4 regions of the Polaromonas sp. LjRoot131 genome follow, and region 3 is predicted to be linked to each of the others. Evidence: predicted binding sites of a transcription regulator. Region 3 holds the regulator's gene; each other region holds the start of a gene.
The links. The regulator sigma-54, encoded in region 3, starts transcription at its own class of promoters, with help from an activator protein. The targets are predictions, from matches to a motif close to TGGCANGNAANCTGCTTT.
Positions count from the first base shown of each region.

Region 1: the regulator sigma-54 is predicted to act here: its motif matches at 5,212-5,229, upstream of ACSQ27_RS05795 (formate/nitrite transporter family protein).
Region 2: the regulator sigma-54 is predicted to act here: its motif matches at 1,705-1,722, upstream of glnK (P-II family nitrogen regulator).
Region 4: the regulator sigma-54 is predicted to act here: its motif matches at 2,865-2,882, upstream of ACSQ27_RS12180 (ammonium transporter).

Region 1 covers NZ_CAXUPF020000001.1:1,250,726-1,257,699, reverse strand. Annotated here, with positions in the region: gene ACSQ27_RS05815 (EVE domain-containing protein) at 1-178, shown strand, start outside; gene ACSQ27_RS05810 (Bug family tripartite tricarboxylate transporter substrate binding protein) at 636-1,721, shown strand; gene ACSQ27_RS05805 (hypothetical protein) at 1,922-2,404, shown strand; gene ACSQ27_RS05800 (protein kinase domain-containing protein) at 2,420-4,165, opposite strand; gene ACSQ27_RS05795 (formate/nitrite transporter family protein) at 4,230-5,042, opposite strand; gene ACSQ27_RS05790 (cupin domain-containing protein) at 5,363-5,767, opposite strand; gene ACSQ27_RS05785 (SDR family oxidoreductase) at 6,023-6,778, opposite strand; gene ACSQ27_RS05780 (ketopantoate reductase family protein) at 6,928-6,974, opposite strand, start outside.
Region 2 covers NZ_CAXUPF020000002.1:315,858-322,831, forward strand. Annotated here, with positions in the region: gene ACSQ27_RS11895 (YifB family Mg chelatase-like AAA ATPase) at 6-1,565, opposite strand; gene glnK (P-II family nitrogen regulator) at 1,873-2,211, shown strand; gene amt (ammonium transporter) at 2,242-3,792, shown strand; gene ACSQ27_RS11910 (SMP-30/gluconolactonase/LRE family protein) at 3,952-4,878, shown strand; gene glcE (glycolate oxidase subunit GlcE) at 4,967-6,052, shown strand; gene ACSQ27_RS11920 (YoaK family protein) at 6,061-6,837, shown strand; gene glcF (glycolate oxidase subunit GlcF) at 6,842-6,974, shown strand, end outside.
Region 3 covers NZ_CAXUPF020000004.1:291,515-298,488, reverse strand. Annotated here, with positions in the region: gene ACSQ27_RS18975 (THUMP domain-containing class I SAM-dependent RNA methyltransferase) at 1-1,103, opposite strand, end outside; gene ACSQ27_RS18970 (RNA polymerase factor sigma-54) at 1,245-2,780, opposite strand; gene lptB (LPS export ABC transporter ATP-binding protein) at 2,915-3,697, opposite strand; gene lptA (lipopolysaccharide transport periplasmic protein LptA) at 3,714-4,337, opposite strand; gene ACSQ27_RS18955 (thiol:disulfide interchange protein DsbA/DsbL) at 4,486-5,148, opposite strand; gene ACSQ27_RS18950 (SPOR domain-containing protein) at 5,277-5,918, opposite strand; gene argS (arginine--tRNA ligase) at 5,977-6,974, opposite strand, start outside.
Region 4 covers NZ_CAXUPF020000002.1:364,953-371,926, forward strand. Annotated here, with positions in the region: gene mreD (rod shape-determining protein MreD) at 1-255, shown strand, start outside; gene mrdA (penicillin-binding protein 2) at 446-2,518, shown strand; gene ACSQ27_RS12180 (ammonium transporter) at 2,936-4,429, shown strand; gene ACSQ27_RS12185 (hypothetical protein) at 4,462-4,920, shown strand; gene ACSQ27_RS12190 (hypothetical protein) at 4,931-5,317, opposite strand; gene ACSQ27_RS12195 (phosphate/phosphite/phosphonate ABC transporter substrate-binding protein) at 5,463-6,299, shown strand; gene ACSQ27_RS12200 (crotonase/enoyl-CoA hydratase family protein) at 6,529-6,974, shown strand, end outside.

The sequences.
Region 1 (6,974 bases), on a different contig from region 3:
CGAGGAGCCGCGCTGGCTGCTGGTGGATGTACAGGTGACGAAAAAGATTCCCAACATCACCTTGCCCGAGCTGCGCGCTCGGCCTGAGTTGGAAGACCTGATCATCCTGCGCAAGGGCAACCGGCTGTCGATCACGCCGGTGGAGCCCAGGCACTGGAAGGCAATCGTCGGGCGATAGCCGGCGCTAAGCCCTTAGTTCTCTGCGCTTGGGCACGGCGCATACCAATGGTTGAAGGCGCAAAAAACCAATGCCGCCCAATACCCTGACCCGCGTGACAAACACACAACAGCGCGGCCGCCGCCCAATTCATCACTGTCATTCCTGACACCAGCATCCTGCGCCGCCAGCGCCTGCATTTCGTCTGTATGCGTAGCGTCTTGCGGCGCCCCGCTCCTCCCCGTCCCCGCCCTTTGTGTCCCCCCAACCCTGTCAACCCTGACAGGTTGACCGTTGCACGGGCCGCTCAACACAATGATTTGGACAAACAAGGGGCGGGACAACAAGAGGGGGAGCGGTGAACTGCCCGCAGCACTGGCTGCGGGCATGGCCAGGCGGCATGCCGGGGATCGGCATGCCGCCCCACTTGTCCTGAGTCCCATGGCGGTTTTTTCTTCACTCCAACAGAGGGCTTCTCATGACACGACTTCTCTCACGGCGCGCACTGGTGGTGCAGGCGGCTTTGCTGGCGGCGGCATCGCCGGCGGCCTTTGGCCAGGCCAATCCCCCATCCTCTCAAGGCAACGCGGCCAGCGGCAAGCTCGCGGTCGCCAAGCCGGCGGCCGCGCGGCCTGCCGCCGCGGCGGCGCCTGTGGCGATCGAGTGGCCGACCAAGCCGATACGCCTGCTGATCGGTTTCCCGCCGGGCTCGGTGCAGGACTTGTCGGCGCGCTCCATCAGCGAGCAGCTGTCCAAGACGCTGGGCCAGCCGGTGATTGTGGAGAACAAGCCCGGCGCCTCGGGCATCATCGCCGCCGACCAGGTGGCCAAGGCGACCGACCTGCACACCTTCGGCGTGATGAACAACAGCCAGCTGACGATTGCCAAGCTGCTGAACCCGATGGCGCCTTACGACCCGGCCGTTGATTTGGCGCCGATCGCGCTGATCGGCACGACGCCCATGGTGATGGTGGTGAGCAACTTCGCGCAGGGCGCCACGCCGCAGGAGTGGCTGACCTGGCTGCGCAACCAGGGCGACAAGGCCAACTACGGCTCGCCGGGCGCGGGCACGCCGGGCCACCTGGGCATGGAGCTGATCAAGAGCCGCAGTGGCGGCCTGGGCGTGATGCACGTGCCCTACCCCGGCAACCCGCAGATCATCACCGCCATGCTGGGCGGCCAGTTGCAGGCGGCGCTGCTGCCGCCGGGCCTGGCGATGCAGCAGGTGAAGGCCGGCAAGATGAAAGTCATAGGCGTGACCTCGGAGCAGCGCAGCATGCTGGTGCCCGAGCTGCCCACCATGCGCGAAGTCGGCATCATGGGCGCGGACATGGAACTCTTCACCGCGCTGGCGGGCCCGGCCTCGCTGCCGGCCGCGATCCGCGACAAGCTGGGCGCGGCGGTGATCGACGTGCTCAAGACCGGCGACACGCGCCAGCGGCTGATCACGGTGGGCTGGCAGCCGGCGCCCTCCACGGCCGAGGGCCTGCGCACGCGCATGCGCGCGGACACGCGCAACCTGGGCGGCATCATCATGCTGCGGGGCATACGGGCCGACAGCTGAGCGGCCGCTGAACGGGGCAAGGCTTTCGCGCCTTCGCCCCACCCTCTCTCCATCCTCTGAATGCGCCGGCCCGCGAGCCGGAACCGGCCGCTGCGGCTGTGGTTTACTCTGCCTTTACCGAAGCACTACCTGCCGGACGCGCCAGCGTCTTGAAAATAGGCGGGGCGCGCAAGGCCGCGCGTCAACCACAGGAAGAGGACATGCATATTTCATCGGCACACTGGCGAACAGGCGCCGCGGCCCTGCTGCTGGCGGGCCTGGCTTGCACCAGCCATGCCCAGTACAACACCGGCGGCGCACGCGCCCATCGCCCCGGCGAAGCCCAGGCGGAGGGCCCGCAGGCGCCGCGCATCCAGTCGCGCTGGGAGCAGGTCAGCCGCCGGCTGTTTGACCTGCGGGTGGCGTTACAGATCACAAAAGAACAAGGCCCGGCCTGGGAGAATTTCCGGGGGCGTTTCCTGGACATGGCGACCAGCGGCCCGGCCGGCATGCGCATCGTGGACGAACAAACCGCGAAAGACGCCTTCCAGTACCTGCTGGCCGACGCGCAACGGCGCTCCAACATGCTGGCCACGCTGGACGCGACCGCGCAGGTCTTGCTGGCCCAGTTCAGCCCGGAACAGCTGCAGATCGCGGACCGGGCGCTGCCCGGGCTGCTGGCGGACTATGGCGGCATCCGCTAAGCAGTAAGCCGAGTCTTACCCGCTGGTGGACTTCAGCGCCACCAGCACCACCACGACCACCGCCAGGATCAGGGACACACCGCGCCAGAAGGCCACGGGGTTTCGCTCCAGCAGCGGCTGGCGTGTCTTGTGCAGGAAGGCCCGCCCGGGGTGGCGCAGGTCGTGGACAAACTCCGACAGCTCGCCGTAGCGCTTGGCCGGATTGGGATGCACGGCCTTGCGCAGCACCTCGTCGATCCAGGCCGGAATCTCGCGGTCTTCGTAGAGCACCGAGTCATAACGCAGCTTGTCCTGCGCGGAACGCGTGCGGCATTTCGCCACCTCGGCGCCATAGGGCAGCTTGCCGGTCAGCATCTGGTAGGTGATGACGCCGAGCGAAAAAAGGTCTGAGCGCGGGGTGCCGCCCTCGCCCAGGAAATACTCGGGCGCCGAATACTGGGCCGTGCCCAGGATGTCGTTGTGCCCACCAGGTGTGTCGGCCTCCACCAGGCCGGCCACGCGGGTGGCGCCGAAGTCGATGATCTTCGCGGTGCCGGTGGCGTCGATCATGATGTTCTCGGGCCGCAGGTCCTGGTGCAGCATCTCGTGCCGGTGGAAGGCGCGCAGGCCCTTGGCGATCTGCTCGACCAGGCCGCGCACCACCTCCAGGCTGGGCCGGGGGTTGTCGATCATCCACTGGCGCAGCGTCTGCCCGTCGATGTATTCGGTGGCCACATACACATAGTGGCGCTTGCGCGTCGGCATATAAGGCTTGAGCACATGGGCGCTGTTGATGCGCCGGGCGATCCACTCTTCCGTCAAGAAGCGCTCCAGGTAGGCCGGGACGCCGCCCAGGTCTATGGACGGCGTCTTGAGGATGACCAGCGCGCCGGTGTCGTTGTCGGTGGCCAGGTAGATGTGGCTGCGGCTGCTGCCCTGCACTTCGCGGACGATGGTGTAGCCGTCAAACACCGTCCTGGCCTCGAGGATGGGGGGGAGCGGCAGGCCTGAGAGCTGCTGCACCATCTCGCCGGCTTCGCGCCGGGGCAGCGCATCGACGCGCACGAGCTGGACCGTGAGGTTGTCCTCGCTACCGCGCTGAAAGGCTTTGTCGACAATGGCTTTCGCGGCGGCTTCCAGGCCTTCGGGCGCATCGGCGCCGCCGCGGATGATGGCGGCCATGTCGTGCTCGCTGACGTGTTCGTACACGCCGTCGGTGGCCAGCAAGAAGATGTCGCCCTGCTCCACCGGCTGGGTCTGGTAGTCGATCTCCAGCTGGGGCTTGAAGCCCAGCGCGCGGCCCAGGTAGCTCTGGCCCTGGGCAATCCACACGCGGTGGTCGTTCGTCAACTGCTCCAGCGCCTTGCCGCGCAGGCGGTAAATGCGTGAATCACCGACATGAAAAATATGCGCGGTGGTCGACTTGATGACCATAGCGCTCAGGGTGCACACATAGCCTTTGTCGCTGTCGTAGCGATATTGGCTTCTCTGCGTCTGCGCATGCAGCCAGGAGTTGGTGGCGCTCAGGATGCGCTCGGCCGAGGTCTTGACCGACCAGGCTTCCGAGGTGCAGAAATAGTCTTCCAGGAAACCGCTGACGGCGTACTGGCTGGCCACGTCGCTGACGGCGCTGCTGCCGATGCCGTCAGCCAGCGCAATGGCAATGCCCTTGGCGCTCAGCTGCGGCTCCACCGGCACGTAGATGCCGTGGAAATCCTGGTTGGTCTCCTTGCGGCCCTTGTCCGAATACTGGCCTGCCGATATCTTCAGTTCAGGGGACATAAGGGGGTACCGGCAAAGCCCTCACGCATTCGTGCATGCACGAGGGCTTTGTACTTGAAGCGGATTATTTGATGGAACGTGTGGGTCCGGTTTTAATGTGCGTGGCGTACAAGGTCAAGCCCGTGAAGGCCAGGCCGCCCACAAGGTTGCCCAGCACCGTCGGGATTTCGTTCCAGATCAGGTAGTCCATGATGGTGAAATGCGCACCCAGCAACAGGCCGGAGGGGAACAGGAACATGTTCACGATGGAGTGCTCGAACACCATGTAGAAGAACAGCATGATGGGCATCCACATCGCGATCACCTTGCCGCTGACCTGGGTGGAGATCATCGCACCGACCACGCCGGCCGACACCATCCAGTTGCACAGCATGCCGCGCACGAACAGCGTGAGCATGCCGTTCGCACCGTACTTCTGGTAGCCCAGCGTGCGGTTCTCACCCACCACGCCTATGGCCTTGCCCACCGCGCTGGGCTCGGTGGAAAAGCCGTTGGTGACATAGATGGCCATCATCACGGCCACCGTGAAGGCGCCCAGGAAGTTGCCGGTGAAGACCAGGCCCCAGTTGCGCAGCACGCCCTTCAGCGTCACGCCCGGGCGCTTGTCGATCAAGGCCAGCGGGCACAGCACGAACACGCCCGTCAGCAGGTCGAAGCCGAACAGGTAGAGCATGACAAAACCCACCGGGAACAGCACGGCGCCCAGCAGGGGCTGGCCGGTCTGCACATTGATGGTGACCGCGAACCAGGCCGCCAGGGCCAGGATGGCGCCGGCCATGTAGGCCCGGATAACGGTGTCGCGGGTGGACATGAAGATCTTGGACTCCCCCGCGTCCACCATCTTGGTCACAAATTCCGAAGGCACTAAATACGCCATGCGATCCTCTTGTCTGTAGTTGTGGGCCTCAAAAGGCCAAAAAAAATCCACCCCCAGGCGCCCCCAAAAAATGGGAGGCTGGAAGTGGACGCCGTTATCCATTAAATCCGCCGGGCAGCGGCCCGCGGGCCACGCCATGCCCAGCCGTCATTAGCCGGACGGATAGGTCAAAGCAACTACTGTGCCGTGGGGAATGCGGGTGGAAACCGGCCTTTCTGCCCCGCCATGCGACGGCGGCAGGCGCGCATTGCCCCAAATGCGTGCACCGGGCCGCGGCGGGCTCGACATTTTGGTGCCTGCGGCCCGGCCGGGACCGGTGGCTACTTGACCAGTTCCAGCACCTCGGCTTTTTTCTTCTTGAGCAGCAGCACCAGGAATTTCGCGGGCTGGGTGCTGCTGGCGTTGCGGCCCACGGTGTGGATGTCCTTGGGGCCTTCATAAAAGCTCTGGCCGGCGGTCAGCGTGACTTCCTTGCCGCCCTTGACCTGCATCACGATGGAGCCTTCGAGCACATAGACAAAGGCGTGCGCAAGATGGCGATGCACCGGGTCGGCCGCGCCGGGGGCGTAGTCGACGGTGATCATCAGGCCTTCCTTGCCGGGCATGTCCGGCAGGTCTTGCGCCATCACCGGCGTGACACGCACGCCTTCGGGGCCGGCGGCCAGGGCCGGCTGGGCGAGCAAGGCGGCGCTTGCGAGGAACAGGGAGGTGCAGATATTTTTCATGGTGGGGCTTTCACAGGGTTGTTTGATGCGGCTCGGAATTGAGGCACCTGCCTTTAAGACGATTCAGGGCGCCGGTTTGTGACCGAGTCTTGCCCCTTCCCCCGTTGGGGGAAGGTGGGGATGGGGGCCTCGCGGCCATCGATTGCCTGGCGGGCGTGGAACAGGGAAACCGGGGAGCCCCCATCCCAGCCTTCCCCCAGAGGGGGAAGGAGTGACTGCGCTTAGCCTTCCCTAGAGGAGGAAGAGTGGCCGCGCTTATTTCGCGGCTTGCGACCTGGCGAACCAGTCCTCAAACCGCACCGTGCCCAGGCGTGCCTTGCCAACAGGCACCAGGGTGTCGTCCTTGAGCTCGGCGCCGAAGTAGCGTGCCTGCGGGTCGGCGACGACCTTGCGCGGGTCATTGCTTGCGGTCAGGAAGCGCTGGACGAGGTCCGAAAGGCGAACCTTTTCCGGGCCGGCGATCTCGACCGTGCCGTTGACCGGCGCGCCCAGCGTGAAGTCGGCCATCGCGGCGGCCACGTCGTCGGACGCGATAGGTTGCACAAAGGCCGGCGACAGGCGGACGATCTGCCCCTCGGTGCCCGACTGCGCGATGCCGCCCAGGAACTCCATGAACTGGGTGGAGTGGACGATGGTGTACGGGATGCTGGCGGCCCGGATGAGTTTTTCCTGCGCGATCTTGCCGCGGAAATAACCGCTTTCCACAAGCTTGTCGGTGCCGACGACTGAAAGAGCGATGTGGTGCGTGACACCGGCGGCCGCTTCGGCCGCGAGCAGGTTGCGGCCCGAAGTTTCAAAAAATTCCAGCACGGCCTTGTCCTCAAACGAGGGCGAGTTGGCCACGTCGACCACCACCTGGGTGCCTGCCAGGACTTCCGCCAGCCCTTGGCCGGTAAGGGTGTTGACGCCCGACGCCGGGGATGCGGCCACGGCCTCATGGCCGCGCTGGCGAAGGATGTTGACGAGTTTGGATCCGATGAGGCCTGAGCCTCCGATGACGACGATTTTCATATGTGCACTTTCTGGTCCAGGGTGGAAGGTTAAGCGGCTCGAAATTGAGTACCACCTGCCTCTATGACGATTGACGCTGCCGGTTTGTGACGCCTGCGCCCTGCCCTTGCCATTTCTCTTGCACCTTCTCCCTCTGGTCTCCCGCTGAGTCAGGCTGCCGCGGCCTTGCCTTCGAGCAGCTTGACCATAGACCACA
Region 2 (6,974 bases), on a different contig from region 3:
CGATTTCAACGTCCGCCGTCACCGTATCCCGCCTTCAGCGCTCTGCGGTACTGCACCGCCTCCGCCACATGCACCGTCTGCACGGCCTGCGCGCCGGCCAGGTCGGCGATGGTTCTTGCCACTTTGAGGCAGCGGTGGATGCTGCGCCCCGACCAGCCCAGACGGGCGGCGGTCGTGTTGAGGAATTTCGCGGCTGCGTCGTCCAGCTGGCATTGCGCATCGATGGCGCGGCCTTCGAGTGCCTGGTTGCTGCCGCCCTGCCGGGCGAGGGCCCGGTCGCGCGCCGCGACGACGCGAAGCCGGATGTCGGCCGTGGCCTCGCCGGGCGGGGCGTTCACCAGTTCGTCGGCCGCGAGGGCGCCGACTTCCACATGCAGGTCTATACGATCCAGTAGCGGGCCGCTGAGTTTGCCCTGGTAACGCGAGACCTGTTCGGGCGAGCAGCGGCAGGCCCGCAGGCTGGAGCCCAGGTAGCCGCAAGGGCAGGGGTTCATGGCCGCGACCAGCTGGAAGCGCGCCGGGAATTCGGCGCGCTGCGCGGCGCGCGAGATGGTGATGCAGCCGGACTCCAGCGGCTCGCGCAGTGCCTCGAGTGCCGCGCGCGGGAACTCGGGCAGTTCGTCGAGGAAGAGCACACCGCGGTGCGCCAGCGAGATCTCGCCGGGCCGCGGCGGCGAACCGCCGCCGACCAAGGCCACGGCGCTGGCGGTATGGTGCGGCGCGCAGGTCGGGCGCTGCGCCCACTTATCCAAAGAGAAACGGCCGCCCAGCGAGGCCACGGCCGCGCTTTCCAGCGCTTCTTCTGTGGTCATGGCCGGCAGCAGGCCGGCAAAGCGCTGGGCCAGCATGGATTTGCCGGAGCCGGGCGCGCCCATCATCAGCACGCTGTGCCCGCCGGCCGCCGCGATTTCGAGCGCGCGCCGGGCCGCGGCCTGGCCTTTCACGTCGGCCAGGTCCAGGTAGGCCGATGGCGCGGGCAGCGCCTCCGGTTTCACCTGCGACCAGCCGTCCAGCGCCTCAACCGGCGCGTCGCCCGGCAAAAACTGCCTGACGACGTCGAGCAGGTGCTGCGCCCGGAAGATCTCCGCGCCTGGAACCAGGGCGGCCTCCTGGGCGCTGGCGTCGGGCAGCACAAGCTTGGGCAGCGTGCCCGCGGCGGCGCGCTCGGTGCGCGCCAGCGCCAGGCTCATGGCGAGCGCGCCGCGCACCGGCCGCAGGTCGCCGCCCAGCGAGAGCTCGCCGGCGAATTCATAACCTTCAAGCTTGCGGGCGTCGACCTGGCCGCTGGCCGCGAGTATGCCCAGCGCGATCGCCAGGTCGAAGCGGCCGGAATCCTTGGGCAGGTCTGCCGGCGCGAGGTTGACGGTGATTCTTTTGTTGGCCGGGAACTCCAGGCCGGTGTTCTGGATGGCGGAGCGCACGCGCTCCCGGGCCTCCTTGACCTCGGTTTCGGCCAGGCCCACCAGCGTGAAACTGGGCAGGCCGTTGGCCAGATGCACTTCGACGCAGACGGGCCGCGCCTCCAGCCCCAACAAGGCGCGGCTGTGCACTAAAGATAAGCTCATGAAGCAACTCCCCTGTTTTGCCCCAAAGTTGTGCGCGATTTGCGCCCCAATCTGGTGCTAGTTGTTTTTCCAGATTCTAGAACGCCCCAGGCCCGGGGCGGGAAACAGGCGGACTTGCGGCCCATAAGCCCGGCTGCTTTGGCACGGTACGTGCTATTGAACCCTGCGGAATCTGAAGACCTGTTGTGGCAACCCTCGGAATCCCTGAACCGGAGCGCTCTGATCTTCATGCGCCCAGAAACTGTAGAGCAGCCGGGGCGGTGCACCGAGGGGCCGCTTCCTTATTCATCCTTGGAGGAAACCTGAAATGAAACTCGTAACGGCCATCATCAAACCGTTCAAGCTGGACGAAGTGCGCGAAGCGCTGTCCGGTATTGGCGTGCAAGGCATCACCGTGACTGAAGTCAAGGGCTTCGGGCGCCAGAAAGGGCACACCGAGCTGTACCGCGGCGCGGAATACGTCGTCGACTTCCTGCCCAAGGTCAAGATCGAGGCGGCTGTGTCCGACGACCTGGTCGACCGCGTGATCGAAGCGGTGGAGGGCGCTGCCCGTACCGGCAAGATCGGCGACGGCAAGGTCTTTGTCTACAACCTCGAGCAGGTCGTGCGCATCCGCACCGGTGAAACCGGCAAGGAAGCGCTGTAAGGCTCAACCCCTAATAAAGAGAACATCGACATGAAAAAACTACTTGCCTCCCTTGTATTGGGACTGAGCCTGCTCACAAGCGGCGCCGTGATGGCGCAAGCCCCGGCCGCCGCGCCCGCCGCTTCGGCCGCGGAAGCCAAACCGGCTGAAGCCGCCGCGTCCGCCGCACCTGCCGCCTCAGCCGCGGCCGCCCCGGCAGCTGCTGCAGCGGCCTCCGCACCCGCGGCCGCCGCGGCGCCCGCACCCGTCCCCAACAAAGGCGACACCGCCTGGATGATGCTGTCCACGCTGCTGGTCATCATGATGACCGTGCCCGGCCTGGCGCTGTTCTACGGCGGCCTGGTCCGCAGCAAGAACATGCTGTCGGTGCTGATGCAGGTCATGGTGACTTTCTCGATGATCGTCGTGCTGTGGTTCATCTACGGCTACAGCCTGGCCTTCACCGAGGGCAATGCCTTCTTCGGCGGCTTCGACCGGCTGTTCATGAAGGGCATCTGGGACAACGTCGCGGGCACCTTCGCCAACGGCGCGACCTTCAGCAAGGGTGTCGTGATCCCCGAGATTGTGTTCGCCGCCTTCCAGGCCACCTTCGCCGGCATCACCTGCGCACTGATCGTCGGCGCCTTCGCCGAACGCATCAAGTTCTCCGCCGTGCTGCTGTTCATGGCCATCTGGTTCACCTTCAGCTATGCGCCTATGGCCCACATGGTCTGGTTCTGGATGGGTCCTGACGCCTACACCGGCAAGGAAGTGGTCGACGCGATGAACGGCAAGGCCGGCTACATCTGGCAGATGGGCGCCCTGGACTTCGCGGGCGGCACCGTGGTGCACATCAACGCCGCTGTCGCGGGCCTGGTCGGCGCCTTCTGTATCGGCAAGCGCATCGGCTACGGCAAGGAAGCCATGGCGCCTCACAGCCTGACCCTGACCATGGTCGGCGCCGCACTGCTGTGGGTGGGCTGGTTCGGTTTCAACGCCGGCTCCGCCCTGGAAGCCAACGGCTTCGCCGCCCTGGCCTTCATCAACACCCTGGGTGCTACGGCAGCCGCCGTGCTGGCCTGGTGCGTCGGTGAAGCACTGATGCGCGGCAAGGCTTCCATGCTGGGCGCCGCGTCCGGCGCCGTCGCCGGCCTGGTGGCCATCACCCCCGCGGCCGGCAACGTCGGCATCGGCGGCGGCCTGATCATCGGCCTGGTCGCCGGCTTCGCCTGCCTCTGGGGCGTGAACGGCCTGAAGAAGCTGCTGGGCGCCGACGACTCGCTGGACGTGTTCGGCGTGCACGGCGTGGGCGGCATCATCGGCGCGCTGCTGACCGGTGTCTTCAACTCGCCAAGCCTGGGCGGCCCCAGCGCCGTCGCCGACTGGACCACCGTCGCCATGGTGGCACCCGATGCGTACTCCATCGCAGGCCAGGTCTGGATCCAGGCCAAGGCCGTGCTGATTACCATCGTCTGGTCCGGTGTGGTTTCCTTCATCGCCTACAAGGTGGTCGACCTGACCATCGGCCTGCGTGTCAGCGAAGAGGACGAGCGCGAAGGCCTGGACATCACGTCCCACGGCGAAACGGCTTACAACCGCTGATGAAGCGGCGGGCAGGGCTGCCCTCAGAGGCGGCTCTTCCCTTTTGATATTTACTGAGAGTCTCCTTTGGATGTTCAGCCCGCCGGTGCAAGCCGGTGGGCTGTTTTTTTTGCGGGGCGTTAAAGTGGCGGCTGTTCACACCAACGCGGAGGCACCTTCATGACCTGGCAACCCCTTGCTGCACCGCCCAGCGGGCTCGGCGAGTCGCCGTTCTGGCATCCCGACGAGCAGATGCTTTACTGGATCGACATCCCCGGCAGGCAGCTGCACCGCTGCAACGTCTTCATGGGCACGGTCGAGAGCTGGGCCATGCCCTCGGAGCCCGGCAGCATCGCGCCGGCGCGCACCAACGGCGATAACAGCGGCCTCGTGATTGCACTGCGTGACGGCATCTACCGCGCCAGGGAATGGGGCGGCGAGCTGCGGCAGCTTATGCGGGCCGACCACGACACCGCGACCACGCGCTTCAACGACGGCAAGGCCGACCCGCTGGGCCGTTTCTGGGCCGGCACCATGTACGAGCCGCGCGACAAGGCCACGGCCGCGCTGTTCTCGCTCGACTGCCGCGGCGGCCGCCCGCCCGTGCTCGAGCGCAAGGCCGGCGACGCCATCATCGCCAACGGCCTGGCCTGGTCGCCCGATGCGGGAACGGTCTACTGGTCCGATACGCCGCGCCACGTCATCCGCGCCTGGAACTGGGACAGCGCCAGCAACGCGATGACGCAAGCCCGCGTGTTCGCGCAGTGGCCCGGCAAGCCCGACGGCTGGCAGCCCGGCATGGCCGGCTACGGCGGCCGGCCTGACGGCGCGGCGGTCGACGCCGAGGGCAATTACTACGTCGCGATGTTTGAAGGCGGGCGGCTGCTCAAGCTCTCGCCCAGCGGGGCCTTGCTGGCCGAGATCGCCGTGCCGGCGCGCTGCCCCACCATGCCCTGCTTCGGCGGCGACGACCTCAAGACCCTGTACCTCACGACCGCGCGCTACAACCGGCCCGCGCAGGAATTGCAGGACTTTCCCGATTCGGGCTGCGTGTTTTCCATGCAGGTCGAGGTTCCCGGCTTGCCGGTGAATTTCTTCCAGGACTGAGGTCTCTGCCGGCTGCCGGAAAAAACCGAACAGGCCGCGTTCAAAAAAATCAAACCGCCAACCGCGGCCGCCGCTTACCATCGTGGCCATGCTTCCAGATACCGACATCAGCGCCGCGCTGGCCGAGCGCGTGCGCGCCGCGGCGGCCACCGGCACGCCGCTGCGCCTGCGCGGCGGCGGCAGCAAGGATTTTTACGGCCAGGCCCTGGCGGGCGATATCCTCGACATCCGGCCGCACAGCGGTGTCACCAGCTATGAGCCCAGCGAGCTGGTGGTCACCGCGCGCGCCGGTACGCCGCTGGCCGAACTCGAGGCACTGTTGGCCGCGCAAGGGCAGTGCCTGCCCTTTGAGCCGCCTCATTTCGGCGATGCGAGTACTCAGGCCACCGTGGGCGGCATGGTCGCCAGCGGCCTCAGCGGCCCGGCCCGTGCCAGCGTGGGTGCCGTGCGCGACTACATGCTGGGCGTGGTGCTGCTCAACGGCAAGGGCGAACGCCTGGTCTTCGGCGGCCAGGTCATGAAGAACGTGGCCGGCTACGACGTCTCGCGCCTGATGGCCGGCTCGCTGGGTACGCTGGGCGTTCTGCTCGAGGTGTCTCTCAAGGTATTGCCTGTTGCGCCCACGGAAGCCACACTGGTCTTCGACATGGATGAAGCCGCCGCCTTGCAACAACTCAACCGCTGGGGCGCCATGCCTTTGCCCGTCAACGCTTCCTGCTGGCGGCAAGGCCGTTTGTGGGTGCGCTTGCGCGGCGCGAAGGCGGCGGTCGCCGCGGCACAGAAATTCATGGGCGGGGAGATCCTGGACAGCGATGCGGCCCGCCATTGGACTGCATTGCGCGACCAGGCCCAGCCCTTCTTTGCTCTGCAAGGTGATGAGTCGCTGTGGCGGCTCAGCCTGCCTGACCCAGCGCCGCCACTCAAGCTGGGGGAGACGCTGGTGGAGTGGGGCGGCGCGCAGCGCTGGCTCAAGCGGCCCGACGGCGATGCGGCGCTGGTGCGCCAGGCGGCGGCCCAGGCCAATGGCCATGCCACCCTGTTCCGCTCGGCCGGCAAATCCGTGCCGGTGTTCTCCGCGCTCAAACCACCGCTGGACCGCATACACCGCGAACTCAAAAAACAGTTCGACCCGGCGGGCGTGTTCAACCCCGGCCGCCTCTACGCGGACTGGTAGGGCAGGACATGCGACGCCTTCGCCACCTGACCGGGCAGCACCGGACACCCTCCATCAACCGCCTGTTGGGCGGTTTGCTGGCCTTTAACGCCGGCGCCATCAATGCGGGCGGTTTCCTGGTGGTCGGCATGTACACCTCGCACATGACGGGGTTCGCCTCGCTGCTGGCCGACAACCTTGTCCTGGGCCAGATGGCGCTGGTGCTGGGCGCCGTCGGCGCACTGCTGGCTTTCATCACCGGCGCCGCCGTGACGGCCGTGCTGGTGAACTGGGCTCGCCAGCACCGCCTGCGCAGCGAATACGCCCTGCCCCTGCTGCTGGAGGCCGTGCTGATGCTGCTGTTCGGGCTGCTGGGCGCGACGCTGAACCGCCAGACCCCGTTTGCCGTGCCGCTGACCGTGCTGGTGCTGGCTTTCACCATGGGCCTGCAGAACGCCCTGGTCAGCAAAATCTCGTCCTCACAGATTCGCACCACCCACATGACCGGCGTGATCACCGACCTGGGCATTGAGCTCGGCAAGATGTTTTACTGGAACCGTACCAGCGGCCCGCCCGAGTCGCGTGTGCGCGCCAACCGCATCAAGCTGCGGCTCTTCGGTACCTTGCTGGCGATGTTCATCGCCGGCGGTGTGGTGGGTGCGGCCGGCTTCAAATACATCGGTTTTGTCTGGGTTGTGCCGCTGGCGCTCATGTTGCTGGCCTTGTCCCTGCCGCCTCTGTATGCGGACTTCCGGCGCGCCGCCAGGCGCAAGGCCCTTGCCGTGGCCCTGAAAGACGCGCCCTGACCTTATGCAAACCCATCTCGCCCCCGAATTCAAGAACAGCGCTGAAGGCCGCGAGGCCGAAGCGATTCTGCGCAAATGCGTGCACTGCGGCTTTTGCACCGCGACCTGCCCGACCTACCAGTTGCTGGGCGACGAAC
Region 3 (6,974 bases):
AAGGCGGGCTCTTCGCGGCTGTCGCCGCCATCGGGGTTCAAGGGCTGGCCGAACTCGTCGATGGGCTGGTTGCGGTGGTCGTGCTGGACGTCCCGGCTTTGCTGGCGCCGCTGGTCGCGGCCCTGCACACCGGTGATGCCGGCCACACCGGCCACGTCGATGCGCTCGCCATAGGGCGGGTTCACCAGCATCACGCCCGAGGGCGCGGGCGGCATGCGCTGCAGCGCGTCGCCGCCGCGGAATTCCACCGCGTTGGCCACGCCGGCACGCTCGGCATTGCGTTCGGCGAAGTCGACCATGCGGAAGGACACATCGCTGCCGAACACCGGCGCCGTGGGTTCGGTGATGGCGGCCTCGGCCTGGTCCAGCAGGCCGTCCCACACATGGCCCTGGAAGGGCAGGTATTTCTGGAAGGCGAAACGGCGGTTGATGCCGGGCGCGATGTTGCAGGCGATCTGCGCCGCCTCGATGGCGATGGTGCCCGAGCCGCAGCAAGGGTCGTAGAGCGGCACGCCGTCCTTGCACAGCTGGTCCCAGCCGCTGGCGGCGATCATCGCGGCGGCCAGGGTTTCTTTGAGCGGCGCATCACCCTTGTCTTCGCGCCAGCCGCGCTTGAAGAGCGGTTCGCCCGAGGTATCGATGTAAATCGTGACGGTGTCGGTCGTCAGGTGCACATAGACGCGCACGTCGGGCCAGCGCGTGTCGACGCTGGGCCGCACGTCGTCGAACTTGGCGCGAAAACGGTCGGCGATCGCATCCTTGATCTTCAGTGCCGCGAAGTTCAGGCTTTGCAGCGGGCTGTGCTGGGCGGTGATCTCGACCTTGAAGGTCTGCTTGGGCGTGAACCAGATTTCCCAGGCCACGTTGGCCGCGGCGTTGTACAGGTCTTGTTCACTGCGGTACTGGTTGTGCTGCAGCTCGATCAGCACGCGCTGTGCCAGGCGGCTGTGCAGGTTGAGCTGCAGCGCGTCGCGCCAGGAAGCCTGCAACTGCACGCCGGCGCGCCAGGCCTTGCCGTCGATACCGGTGACGCGCTTGACCTCGGTGGCCAGCAAGGTTTCAACGCCCGCGGCGCACGGTAAAAATAACTGGAGCTGGTTCATGTCGGATTCTTCAAAGGACTGCTGGAAATTCGATTATCGGGATGCCGGGCAAGGCGCACGGAGCGCAGGAACCGGAATGCACTTGCGGTGCATGAGGATTCCGGGCACCGCGCAACGCCGCCATGCGCCCGAGAATCGGAGTTATAGCGATTTGCGCAAATTAGCTGGGGCGATGCGCAGCGCCTCGCGGTACTTGGCCACGGTGCGGCGCGCGCATTCAATGCCCTGCTCCTTGAGCATTTCGGAAATCTGGTTGTCGCTGAGCGGCTTTTTCAGGCTCTCGGACGAGACGAATTGCTTGATCAGCGCGCGCACCGCGGTGCTGGAGGCGTTGCCGCCGGTTTCAGTGCCCAGGGCGGAGCCGAAGAAGTACTTGAGCTCAAAGGTGCCGAAGGGCGTGCCCATGTACTTGGCGGTGGTCACGCGCGAAATCGTGGATTCATGCAGGCCCAGCTCGTCGGCGATCTCGCGCAGCACCAGCGGGCGCATGGCGAGCTCGCCGTGCGTGAAGAAGTTTTTCTGCCGCTCGACGATGGCGCTGCTCACGCGCAGGATGGTGTCGAAGCGCTGCTGGATGTTCTTGATGAACCAGCGCGCCTCCTGCAGCCGTTGCTGCAGCGCCTGGCCGCCCTGGCCCTTGTGCTGCTTGAGGGCGTTGGCGTAGATGTCATGCACGCGCAGGCGCGGCATCACGTCGCCGTTGAGCGAGACCTTGAAACCGCGGCCCGACTTCACGACGATGACGTCGGGCACGATCAGGTTGCGCTCCACGTTCACGAAGCGGCGGCCGGGTTTGGGGTCGAGACGGCCTATCACGGCGATCGCGCCCCGGACGGCGGCTTCGGTGAACCCGCACAGGTGCGACAGGCGTTTCACGTCGCGTTTGGCCAGCAGCTCCATGGGCTGCTTGCACATGGCGATGGCGGCGCGGGTCTCCTCGCAGTCCTTGCAGTCCAGCAGCTGCAGGCCCAGGCATTCGGCCAGGTTGCGCGCGCCCACGCCGGCAGGCTCCATGTGATGCAGCAGCTTGAGCGCCATGGCAAAACGCTGCTCGAGGTCCTCGGCCTGTTCCAGGTCGTCGCCGGCCAGGCCCGCCGCGAGCGAGGCCAGGCTGTCTTCGAGGTAACCGTCGTCGTTGAGCGACTCGATCAGGAAATGCAGGGCCGCGCGGTCTTCTTCGGACAGACGCAGGCCCAGCGACTGGCGGTGCAGGTGGTCTTGCAGCGACTCGTGGGCGCCGGTCAGGTCGGAGGCCTCGGTGTCGCCCTCGTCGTTGTTGTTCTTGCGCGCCGGCGCATCGCTGCCCCATTCGCTGTCGTCGGGCGTGGTTTCCACCGTGCCGTCGCCTTCCCAGCTTTCCTCGAGCTTGGGCTCCGCGCTGACCTCGGCATCGGCGGGGGCCGAAGTCCCGGCATCCTCCGCGCCGCCGCCCGTCGAATCCGCCGCGGATTCAAACTCGCGGCTGTCCTGGCTGACCGGCGTGTTGAGGTGCTCCAGCCCGAACTCTTCGCGCACCGCCGTTTCTTCGGCCACCTCGAGAAACGGGTTTTCGTCGAGCATCTGCTCGACTTCCTGGCTCAGCTCAAGCGTCGACAGCTGCAACAGCCGTATCGACTGCTGCAGCTGGGGCGTCAGCGCAAGATGCTGCGAGACGCGTAATGACAGGCCTTGCTTCATCTCAAAGATTTCTGACGGGAGAGCAGAAAGAGTTCAAGCAGGGGCCGCGGAACTGGCTTTGCCAGGCCGCAGGCGCCGCCCCCTCGGGGGGGAGGGAGCTACACGAAGTGAGCGACAACAGGGGGAGTGTCATCCTACATCTTGAAGTGTTCACCGAGATAGACGCGGCGCACATCGGCGTTGTTCACGATCTCGGAGGGCGTGCCCTGGGCCAGCACGTGGCCGTCGCTGATGATGTAGGCGTGGTCGCAGATGCCCAGCGTCTCGCGCACGTTGTGGTCGGTGATCAGCACGCCGATGCCGCGCGACTTCAGGAAGCCGATGATGCGCTGGATCTCGATCACGGCGATCGGGTCAATGCCGGCAAAAGGCTCGTCAAGCAAGATGAAGCGCGGCTGGGTGGCCAGGGCGCGCGCGATCTCGACGCGGCGGCGCTCGCCGCCCGACAGCGCCGGCGCCGGCGAATTGCGCAGGTGGTCTACCCGCAGGTCCTGCAGCAGGCCGTCCAGCCGCGACTCGATCTCGGCACGGCCCAGCGGCTTGCCGTTGGTGCCCAGCTGCAGTTCGAGCACGGCGCGCACGTTTTCCTCCACCGTGAGCTTGCGGAAGATCGAGGCTTCCTGCGGCAGGTAGCTCAGGCCCAGGCGGGCGCGCAGGTGAATCGGCATGTGCTCGACCGACTGGCCGTCGATGGAAATCTCGCCCGCGTCGGCGCGCACCAGGCCCACGATCATGTAGAACGAGGTGGTCTTGCCGGCGCCGTTGGGGCCCAGCAGGCCCACGACCTCGCCTTTTTGCACGGCCACCGAGACGTCCTGGACGACCTTGCGGCTGCCGTAGGATTTTTGCAGCCCTTGCGCAACGAGGCGGCTGGGGGTGGCGGCGGGGGCCGCCGAAGTGTCAGTCACCACATCCATCTGTGAAAGGTTCTTTCTAGTTCTTTTCAGTGCCCAGCGTGGTGCTGGGGCGCAGGGCGGCGGGCGGGGCCGCGGGTACGCTGGCCGGGGCCGACGCGGCGGCGCGCGGCGACAGCATGGCGCGTATCCGGCCGCTCGGGTTGGCGGCGGTCTTGTTCTGCGCGCCGCCGTCCACGGTGAAGACGTCGGTGTTGTTGTCGTAGACGATCACGGCGCCGGTGGTTTCATCCACCAGGGTGGCGCCGTTGTAGCGGCGCACCACGGCGCGCGTGATGAATTTGACGAGGTCGGCGCGGCTGTCGTATTCGATGCGCTCGCCTTCGCCTTCGATGTATTCGTCCACGCCGTCGCGCTTTTTCCGGTAGAAGGCCAGCTTGCCGGGCGCCGCGATGGAGACCGCCTGCTGGTAGCCCTCGGGGTCCTGCATGACGTCGACCCGCGCGCCGCGCACGATGGTCGTGCCCTTGGTGATCACCACGTTGCCGGTGAACACGCTGGTCTGCTTGAGGTCGTCATAGCGCAGGGCGTCGGCCTCCGCGTTCATGGGCTTGTCCCGGTCGGCTTTTTCAGCCCAGGCCGGAAATGCCGCCCCCAGCGCCAAAGCGGCCGGCAGGATGAGGGAATAAAGGGGGTGTTTCATAAGGCACGAATCTTGCTGCTTTGGGGTTCGGCCATTGTAGCCATGCAAGCTGCGGGAATGGCTTGCACGGGGAATATTAGGGGCATAAAAAAACCCGCCTGGAATGCGGCGGGTTTTTGGGCGGCGGGCCGTTGCGGCCCCGGACGCCTTATTTGGCCTTGCCGCGCGACTGCGCGATCAGCGCGTCCGTGACCTGCAGGGCGCGGGTCATGCTCTGGGCCAGGGTGGCCGAGGTGTAATAGCGCCCGGCAATGCCCAGGGCCGGCACGCCGTCGACCTTGTAGATGTCCTGCAGCTGCGTGGCCTTGCGGGCCTTGGTGGTGACCGTGAAGGAGTTGTACATCTCGACGAACTTGGCCTTGTCGAGGCCTTGTTTCTCGGCCCAGGTGGTGATGGAGTCGGCATTGGCGAGCGCAAGTTTTTCCACGTGGATGGCGTAAAACACCTTTTTGTGGAGCTCCTCGACCTTGCCCATGGCTTCCAGCACGTAAAAAAGACGCTGCTGGGGTTCGAAATCAGGGCGGAAGGCCACCGGCACGCGCCGCACGGTCACATCCTTGGGCGCCTGCTTCATCCAGGCCTCGAGCTGCGGCTCGAAGGCATTGCAGTGTGGGCAGCTGTACCAGAAGAACTCGACCACCTCCACCTGGCCCGCGGGGACCTCGGTGGGCGCCGGCTTGTCCAGCGTCAGGTAATCGGCGCCGTCCTTGAAGGCCCTGGCCTGGGCTTGCGCCAGCGAGGGCAGGGCGATGCCGCCCAGGGTGGCGGCGGCAGCCGAAGCGGCTGTAAACGAAAACTCACGGCGTTGCATCAGATTCTTCTCCTGGTATGACGGAAATGGTGGGTAAACCGCCCCTCCGGACGGCAGCCCTCAAGGTGCGGGGCACAGGGGTTTGTACACCCGCGTCGTGAAAAGTTCAGCTTATCGGCGGTCGGGGTTCAGCGCTGTACGCGGACCAGCGCGGTTTCGATGGAATTGTTGTCCAGCCGTTCCTTGGCCTTGTCGGCGTCTTCCTTTTTATCGAAAGGCCCGAGGCGCACGCGGTACACGGTGCGGCCGGCCTGCTCGCGCTCGGTGACCTTGGCCTGCATGCCCAGCAGCAGCAGCTTGGCGCGCTGCTGTTCGGCGTCTTCGGGCGTGCGGAAGGCGCCGGCCTGGATGAAGTAGCTGAAAGGGTCCACGCCCGGGCTGGACGACAGGCCTTCGACCTTGGCCTTGGCCAGGTCGCCCAGCGGGTCGGCCGCGGGGGCCGGCTTGGCGGCGGCGGTTTTAGCGGGCGCCGAAGCCGCGGCCTTGGAGCCGGCGGACGGGTCGGGAACGGCGACACTGGGCGTTTCGGCGGGGCCTTGGGCAGGCGCCGGCGGCTTGGGCTGGTTTTTGCCGGCCAGCGGCGCGTTCGGGTTCCAGTCCTTGTTCTTCTTGGCTTCCGCGGCATCGCTGTCGGGGTTGCGCGCCTGGCTCTTGTTCATGAAAGGCACGGGCACCTTGGTGATGTAGACCGCCACGGCCAGCGCGGCGCCCAGGCCGATCAGCGCGCCAATCACCAAACCCAGCAGGGTTCCGCCTTTTTGAGTGTTCATTCCCTTGCCCACGTTCATTGTCTTGTCCTGAAAATTAGGGTGCTGCCGCCTGCTTGCATTACATCTTGCGCGGGGCGCTCACGCCCAGCACCGCGAGGCCATTGTGCAACACCTGCGCGGTTGCCGCGACCAGCGCCAGCCGGGCGCGCTTGACGGCCTCGTCGTCGACCAGGATGCGCTCGGCATCGTAATAGCTGTGGTAACTCGCCGCGAGTTCGCGCAGGTAAAACGCGACGTCGTGCGGCGCCAGGCCGGCTGCCGCATTGGCCAGCATCTCGGGGTATTTGGCGAGCAGCAGCATCAGTGCCTGGGCTTGGGGGCTGTCCAGCGCCGACAGGTCGGCCGACTTCAGGCTGGCTTCGTCGCCGCCCTGGCCGGCCCAGGTGGTGAGGATGGAACAGATGCGCGCATGCGCGTACTGCACGTAGTACACCGGGTTCTCGTTGTTCTTGGCCAGGGCCAAGTCGATGTCGAAGATGTATTCGGTGTCGGGCTTGCGGCTCAGCAAAAAGAAACGCACGGCGTCGGCGCTGGTCCATTCAATCAGGTCGCGCAGCGTGACGTAGCTGCCGGCGCGCTTGGAGATCTTGACTTCTTCGCCGTTGCGCATCACGCGCACCATGGTGTGCAGCACGTAGTCGGGGTAACCCTGCGGAATGCCCTCGCCGGCGGCCTGCAGCCCGGCGCGCACGCGGGCGATGGTGCCGTGGTGGTCCATGCCCTGGATGTTGATCGCCTTGCCGAAGCCGCGCTCCCATTTGGCCAGGTGGTAGGCCACGTCGGGCACGAAATAGGTGTAGCTGCCGTCGCTCTTTTTCATCACGCGGTCTTTGTCGTCGCCGTAGTCGGTCGACTTCAGCCACAGCGCGCCGTCCTGCTCGTAGGTCTTGCCGGCGTTCTTGAGCCTGGCCACGGTGGCATCGACGCGGCCCGAGCTGTACAGGCTGGACTCGAGGTAGTAGTTGTCGAACTTGACCGAGAAGGCTTTGAGGTCCAGGTCCTGCTCATGGCGCAGGTAGGCCACGGCGAACTGGCGTATCGAGTCCATGTCGTCCA
Region 4 (6,974 bases), on a different contig from region 3:
AGCTTTTTCGCCACCATGATCCACCGCCGCCTGCTCTGGTTCACCGTGCCCTCGCAGGCCCTGCAGGTGCTGCCGCTGTTCGCCATGGCGCACGGCGTGGAACTTGTGATCCGCATGATAGGCGGCGGCATTTTCCCCGGATGGGTCATGCTGCTGGCGCCCCTGATCGAGGCCTTGCTGTGGCCCGTCGTGAGCGTGCTGCTGCTGGTGCCGCAGCGGCGGGCGCCGGACCCCGACCAAAACCGACCACTCTAGATGTGGGCCCCCACGCTTTTCACTTCGTGTAATACGCTGCCCCCCAAGGGGGCCGCTGCGCCTGCGGTCTGGCAAAGCCAGTCCCGCGGCCCCTGCTGGCCTGTGCGGCTCGCTTCGCATCGCCTTTGCGGTTCCGGGGTTAATCGCGCGTCTTGCGGGCACTTTCTGGCGGCAGTAGAGTCGCACCACGATGACTGAGTTACGCAACGTTGAAGCCGACCTGTCGCGCTTTCGCGCGCGGGTGCTAGTGGCGAGTTTGATCGTGCTGTGCGCATTTGCCTTGCTGGCGGCGCGGCTGGTGTACCTGCAGGTGTACCGCCATGCCGACCTGAACGAGCAGGCCGAAAGCAACCGCACGGCCATCGTGCCCATCGTGCCGAACCGCGGCCTGATCCTGGACCGCAACGGCGTCGTGCTGGCGACCAACTACTCGGCCTACACACTCGAGATCACGCCGTCCAAGGTCGAGAACCTCGAGGAAACCATCGCCGCGCTGGAAAAGGTGGTCGACATCCAGTTGCGCGACAAGCGGCGCTTCAAGCGCCTGCGCGAGGAGTCCAAGAGTTTCGAGTCGCTGCCGATCCGCACGCGCCTGACGGACGAGGAAGTGGCGCGTTTCGCGGCGCAGCGCTTTCGCTTTCCCGGCGTCGACATCAAGGCCCGGCTGTTCCGCAGCTATCCCTACGGCGAACTCGGCAGCCATGTGGTGGGCTACATAGGCCGCATCAACCAGGCCGAGAAGGAAATCATTGAGGGCAGCGAGAACGAAGGCAATTACCGCGGCACCGACTACATCGGCAAGCTGGGCGTAGAGCAAAGCTTTGAGCAGCAGCTGCACGGCATCACCGGTGTCGAGCAGGTCGAGACCTCGGCGGGCGGCCGCGCGATGCGCAAGCTGGCCAGCAGTCCGGCGACGCCCGGCAACACCGTGCGGCTGTCGCTCGACATACGCCTGCAGAAGCTGGTCGAAGACATGTTCGGCGACCGGCGCGGCGCGCTGGTGGCGCTGGACCCGAAGACCGGCGACGTGCTGGCCTTCGTCAGCAAGCCGACCTTTGACCCCAACCTGTTCGTGGACGGCATCGACACGGAAAGCTGGCAGTACCTGCGGGACTCGCTCGACAAACCCCTGCTCAACCGCGCATTGCGCGGCACTTACCCGCCGGGGTCGACCTACAAGCCCTTCATGGCGATGGCGGCGCTGGAAACCGGAAAGCGCTCGGCCAGTTTCATCGTCAACGACAACGCCTCCTGGGCTTTCGGCGGCCACGTGTTCCGCAGCCACGGCGACATCGCGCTGGGCGCGGTCGACATGTACCGCTCCATCGTCAAGTCCAGCAATGTGTATTACTACTCGCTGGCCAATGAGCTCGGTGTGGACGCCATGCACGACTTCATGAAGCCCTTGGGCTTCGGGCAAATCACCGGCATCGACATCGCCGGTGAACTGGCCGGCGTGCTGCCCAGCCAGGAGTGGAAGCGCGAGGCCTACAAAAAGAGAGGCGCGGCGCAGCAAAAGTGGTACCCCGGTGAAACCATTTCGCTGGGCATAGGCCAGGGCTACAACACCTTCACCATGCTGCAGCTGGCGCAGGCCACGGCGGCGCTGGCCAACAACGGCGTCAAGCGCCGGCCGCGCCTGGTGATCGGCACGCAAGACCCGGTGACGCGCGTGATGCACCCCTTGCCGGCCGAACCCGGCGAAGACCTGCGCTACAAGCCCGAAAACGTGGCCATCGTGCGCAAGGCCCTGGTGGGCGTGACGCAGGAAGGCACTTCGGCGCGGGTGTTTGCCGGCGCCGGCTACCTGAGCGGCGGCAAGACCGGTACGGCGCAGGCCGTCACCATCGGCCAGAAAGACAAATACAACAGCGCCAAGATGGAGGAGTACCAGCGCGACCACGCCGTCTATATGGCCTTCGCGCCCGCCGAAGACCCCAAGATCGCGCTGGCCGTGATCGTCGAAAACGCCGGTTGGGGCGCCGGCGTGGCGGCCCCGATTGCGCGCCGGGTGTTTGACTACGTGCTGCTGGGCCAGTATCCGAGCGAGGAAGACATGGTGGCGGTGCAAAAAGGCCTGGCCGCCGCGCCCATCGGCAAGCCGCGCCAGGCGGCCGAGGTGGCCGGCCTGCTGTCCGCCCCAGCCTCCGGGCCCACCGCCGCCGCGGCAACAGCGGCCGGCAAGGCCAAGGCGGCGGCGATTGCCGAAGCCCTCAGCAAGCTGACTCCGCCCATGGCCGCAGCCGGCATCAACCCCGACTGAGCGCCGGCTGCCCGGCGCCCCCGGAAAACGGCGGGCATAAAAAAAGCGCTGGGGTTACCAGCGCTTTTTGCAGCAGGGCATCTTGTGGAATGCCTTGCTGCTGATATGTACTTCTAGTGGCTCTCTCGTGTCTCCTCGGCTCCTCGCGTTGCGAGCAGCAAGGCTCGTCAGCAAGTCGTCCAATGTAGCCCGCGCACTGACATAGTGCATTGGGGGTTTCCCGCCCCCGGGATTCTGCGGAGGGGCGGCTGCAGTCCCTGGTGCGGCGTGCCACACCATGGCGCCCGGCGTGCACCGCGTGTACGCATTTGCACCGAAAACCGCCCAAATCGTCCCTATAAAGCGCTGGCATGACTTATGCCTGCTGCCTTGCGGTTGTTACGAATTGTTGGCTGACTGCAAGAAAGGCGGGCATGTATGCACCTGAAGAGCGTTACGGCGTGGGGCTTGTCGATCTGGATGGGCATGGCCTGCCAGCAGGCCATGGCGCAGGCGCCTGCCGCGCCGGCTTCCGTTCCCTCGGTAGCGGCTTCCGGCGCTGCTCCTGAGGCTGCGGCGCCCGTCGTCGCCCCCGCGCCACCGCCAGCGGCCCCGGCGGCCGCAGCCGCGGTTTCGGCCCCCGCAGTACCCGCATCCGCCCCGCCGCCCGCACCCCTGACCCGCCCGGGCCTGGTGGGGGCGGAGACCCTCAACGGCGCCGACACCGCCTGGATGATGACCTCCACCGCGCTGGTGCTGCTCATGACGCTGCCGGGCATCGCCCTTTTTTACGGCGGCATGGTGCGCAAGAAGAGTGTGCTCAACGTCATGGCCTGCGTTGTCGCCATCTGCGCGGTGGTGAGCCTCCTGTGGTTCGCCGTGGGCTATTCGATCGCCTTTACCCCCGGCAGCAGTGCCTGGGGCCATTACGTGGGTGGCGCCGAGCGCTTCTGGTTCACCGGGCTGGATTACGTGAAGGACGCGCAAAAGGTCGCGGTCAGCCATGTCGCGCCCAACATCCCGGAGTCGGTCTACGCGATGTTCCAGCTGACTTTCGCCATCATCACGGCGGCGCTGGTGGTCGGCTCTTTCGTCGAACGCATGCGCTTTTCCGCGATGCTGATCTTCATGTCGCTGTGGACGGTCGTGGTGTATGCGCCGATCGCCCACTGGGTCTGGGAGCCCAACGGCTGGCTGGCCCGCATGGGCGCGCTGGACTTCGCCGGCGGCTCGGTGGTGCACATCAATGCCGGCATGGCCGGGCTGGTCTGCGCCTACGTGCTCGGCCCGCGCCACGGCTACGGCCGCGAGCCCTTCACGCCCTTCAACCTGGGCCTGACCATGGCCGGCGCCGGCATGCTGTGGGTGGGCTGGTTCGGCTTCAACGCCGGCTCCGCGGTGGCCTCCGACGGCCGGGCGGGCCTGGCCATGGCGGTCACGCACATCGCGGCCGCGGCCGGCGCGCTGTCGTGGATGGCGGCCGAGTGGGCGGTGCGCGGCCGGCCTTCGCTGCTGGGCCTGTGCTCGGGCCTGGTGGCCGGCCTGGTCGCGATCACGCCGGCGGCCGGTTTTGTCTCGCCGCGCGCGGCGCTGGTGTTCGGCGTGGCCGCGGGGCTGGCCTGCTATTGGGGCGCCACGGGCCTCAAGCGCCTGCTCAACGCCGACGACTCGCTGGACGTGTTCGGCGTGCACGGGGTAGGCGGCATCGTCGGCTCGCTGCTCACGGGCGTGTTCGCCAGCAAGGCCATTTCGGGTGTGGAAGGCAGCGTGCTCACGCAGGCGATAGGCGCGGGCGCGGTCATGCTGTACAGCCTGTTCATGACGGCGCTGGCCTTGTGGGTCACCTCGCTGCTTGTCAGCCTGCGCGTCAGCGAGGCCTCGGAGAGCGACGGCCTGGACATCACCCAGCATGCCGAACGCCTGGGCACCTGATGTGCCGGCATTCACTTTGAAGGACACACACCATGCCTTCCAGCGAAAAAATCGCCATCGCCGCCCATCTTCACGTGTTGCTGCGCCGCAAGACCGGCCGGGTGACCGACACCGAGTGGATGGCCGGCAACCATGAGTACGCGGCCGAGATCGCGCGTTTTGCGCGCGAGAAAGCGGCCGAGGAGGGACACCCCGACCTGGCCGTCTGGGCCGACAGGCTCGAGGAGATCATGGCCGTGCCCGACCCCAGGCCGCGCGTGCCGCTGGTCCAGATGGTGTCGGAGGCGGTGAAGGAGCGCGCCGCACCCGTGGTGGCGCCGCCGCCCCAGCCGGACCGCCAGAGCGCGCGATCGATAGACACCGAGGAAGAGGTCTACCCGGAATCCGGTTTTATCGAATCCACCTTCGGTGCGATCTTCGGCGAGGAGGGCCAGCGTGAGCGCAGGCACCGCGACCCGAACGCGCCGCGCTATGTGAAGGGCTTGCGCTGAAACTGCAGGCCTATTGCGCCGGCTGCGCTTCCCGTGCGCGGTTCAGGCTGTGCGCCAGCATGTTGCGGGTGCGCGCGCGAATGTTGGCGCTGGCCTCGTCGGCAAAGGCCGCCACATAGGGGTGGCCCGCGTTGTCCGCCAGGATGCTGCGCCGCACCTGCGCCAGGCCGGCATCGCAGGCGGCCAGGGCCGTGTCGGCGAGCACAAAGACGGACTGGGCCGCATCGTTTTTCAGCGGCAACAGGGCCTTGTCCGCGCAGCGCTGGTAGTCGTTGATGGCGGCCGCCACCGGCGCGCGGGCAATCGACAGCGGGTCATGGCTGGCCCGGGGCGATGAGCCGCAGGCGGGCAGGGCCAGGAGCAGGGCGACGACCAGGAGGAAGGGCAGATGTTTCATGCGCCGCATTGTGTCATCGGCGCGTGAACCCGGGCGGCGGGTACTGTGCGGCAGGGATGTAAGGAAAATCGATTAAGGGTAAGCACAGCTGGCCTGCTGTAAACGCAGGCCTTAGCATGCAACTCAATAACTAAGGGGGGAGCTTATGGCGCGCATTGCAATGACATCCGTGGTGTTGACCTTGGCCTTGGCGGCAAGCCTGCCGGGATCCAGCCACGCCCAGGCCCCGGCCCAGCAACTGGTGCTGGGCATCAGCGAAGGCACTTCGGGCGGACTCGACCATGCCCAGGTGATCGCCAAGTACCAGGGGCTGGCCGAGGTGATAGGCCGGGCCATGAAGGCCAAGGTCAGCGTGGTGTTCGCGCGCGAATTCAAGCAGCTTGAAGAAGGCATGCAAACCGGCCGCTTCGACCTGGTGATGGCCCGCCCCAGCGACTACCCGGCGCGCGGCATGCGCGACTACGGCTACAGCTACATCGCCAGCACCAAGCCCGACGGGCAGTGTTTCATCATCGCCCCCAAGGGCTCCGAGCTGAAAACGATCAACGACGTCAAGGGCAAGCGCATCGCCCTGCCCGAGCAGATCGCCTATATGTCGCGCTTCTGCGCCGCCGAGCTGCGCGACAAGGGCATCCTGGTGGACAAGGAAAATGTGCAGTTCGTGCGCGAACAGGCCGCCGTCGGTTTCTACCTGGACAACAAGTTCGCCGATGTGGGCGGCGTGGCCTCTTATTCGGGCATCGCCAAGAAATGGGAAAAAGACGGTGGCCGCATCCTGCACAAGAGCGTGGCGCAGCCTTACTTCCCGATGGTGGCGCACAAGCGCATCAAGGCCGAGCAGCTCAAGGCCATCCAGGAAGAGTTGCTGGCCCTGCCCGGCAGCGACGCCGGCAAGGACGTGCTCAAGCGCATAGGCATCGAACAATTCGACACCACGTCGGAGGCCCGCATGCGCGAGCTGCTCAAGTGGCTGAACATCTAGCCTAGCCCGGCTCAGTTTCCAGCCCGGCACGCAGCTGCCGCGGCTGTCTTCCCGGCCTGCTACGGGCCGCCGCCTTTCCCCCGTCAATACCCTGCGCCGCGCGCCGGCGCCGGGCGCGCGGCTGGGCGAGCCCGCCCAAGCCCTAGGGTTTTCACTGAAAAAAAGCTGCGCTGCTTCGTTGCTTTAGTTATTATTCATAACCATAATCGACCTCACTGAAAACCTCCAAATGACCCAAAAACACCTCCAACTCGAAATGCGCGGCGACGTTGCCGTGATCCGCCTGGCGCGCCCCGCCAAACGCAATGCGCTGGGCGACGCCCAGGTGCTGGCGCTGCGCGACATGTTTGAAAACCTGCCCTCCGGCGCCCGCGCCGCCGTGCTGCACGGCGAGGGAGACCACTTCTGCGCGGGGCTGGACCTGGGTGAACTCCAGGAGCGCGACGCCAGCCAGGGCCTGCACCATTCGCGCATGTGGCACGCGGCGCTGGACCGCCTGCAGTACGGGCCCGTACCCGTGATTGCCGCCCTGCACGGGGCAGTGGTCGGCGGCGGCTTGGAACTGGCGAGCGCCTGCCACATCCGGGTGGCCGACGACAGCACGTTTTACGCGCTGCCCGAAGGCTCGCGCGGCATCTTTGTCGGCGGCGGCGGCGCGGTGCGCATTCCCCGGCT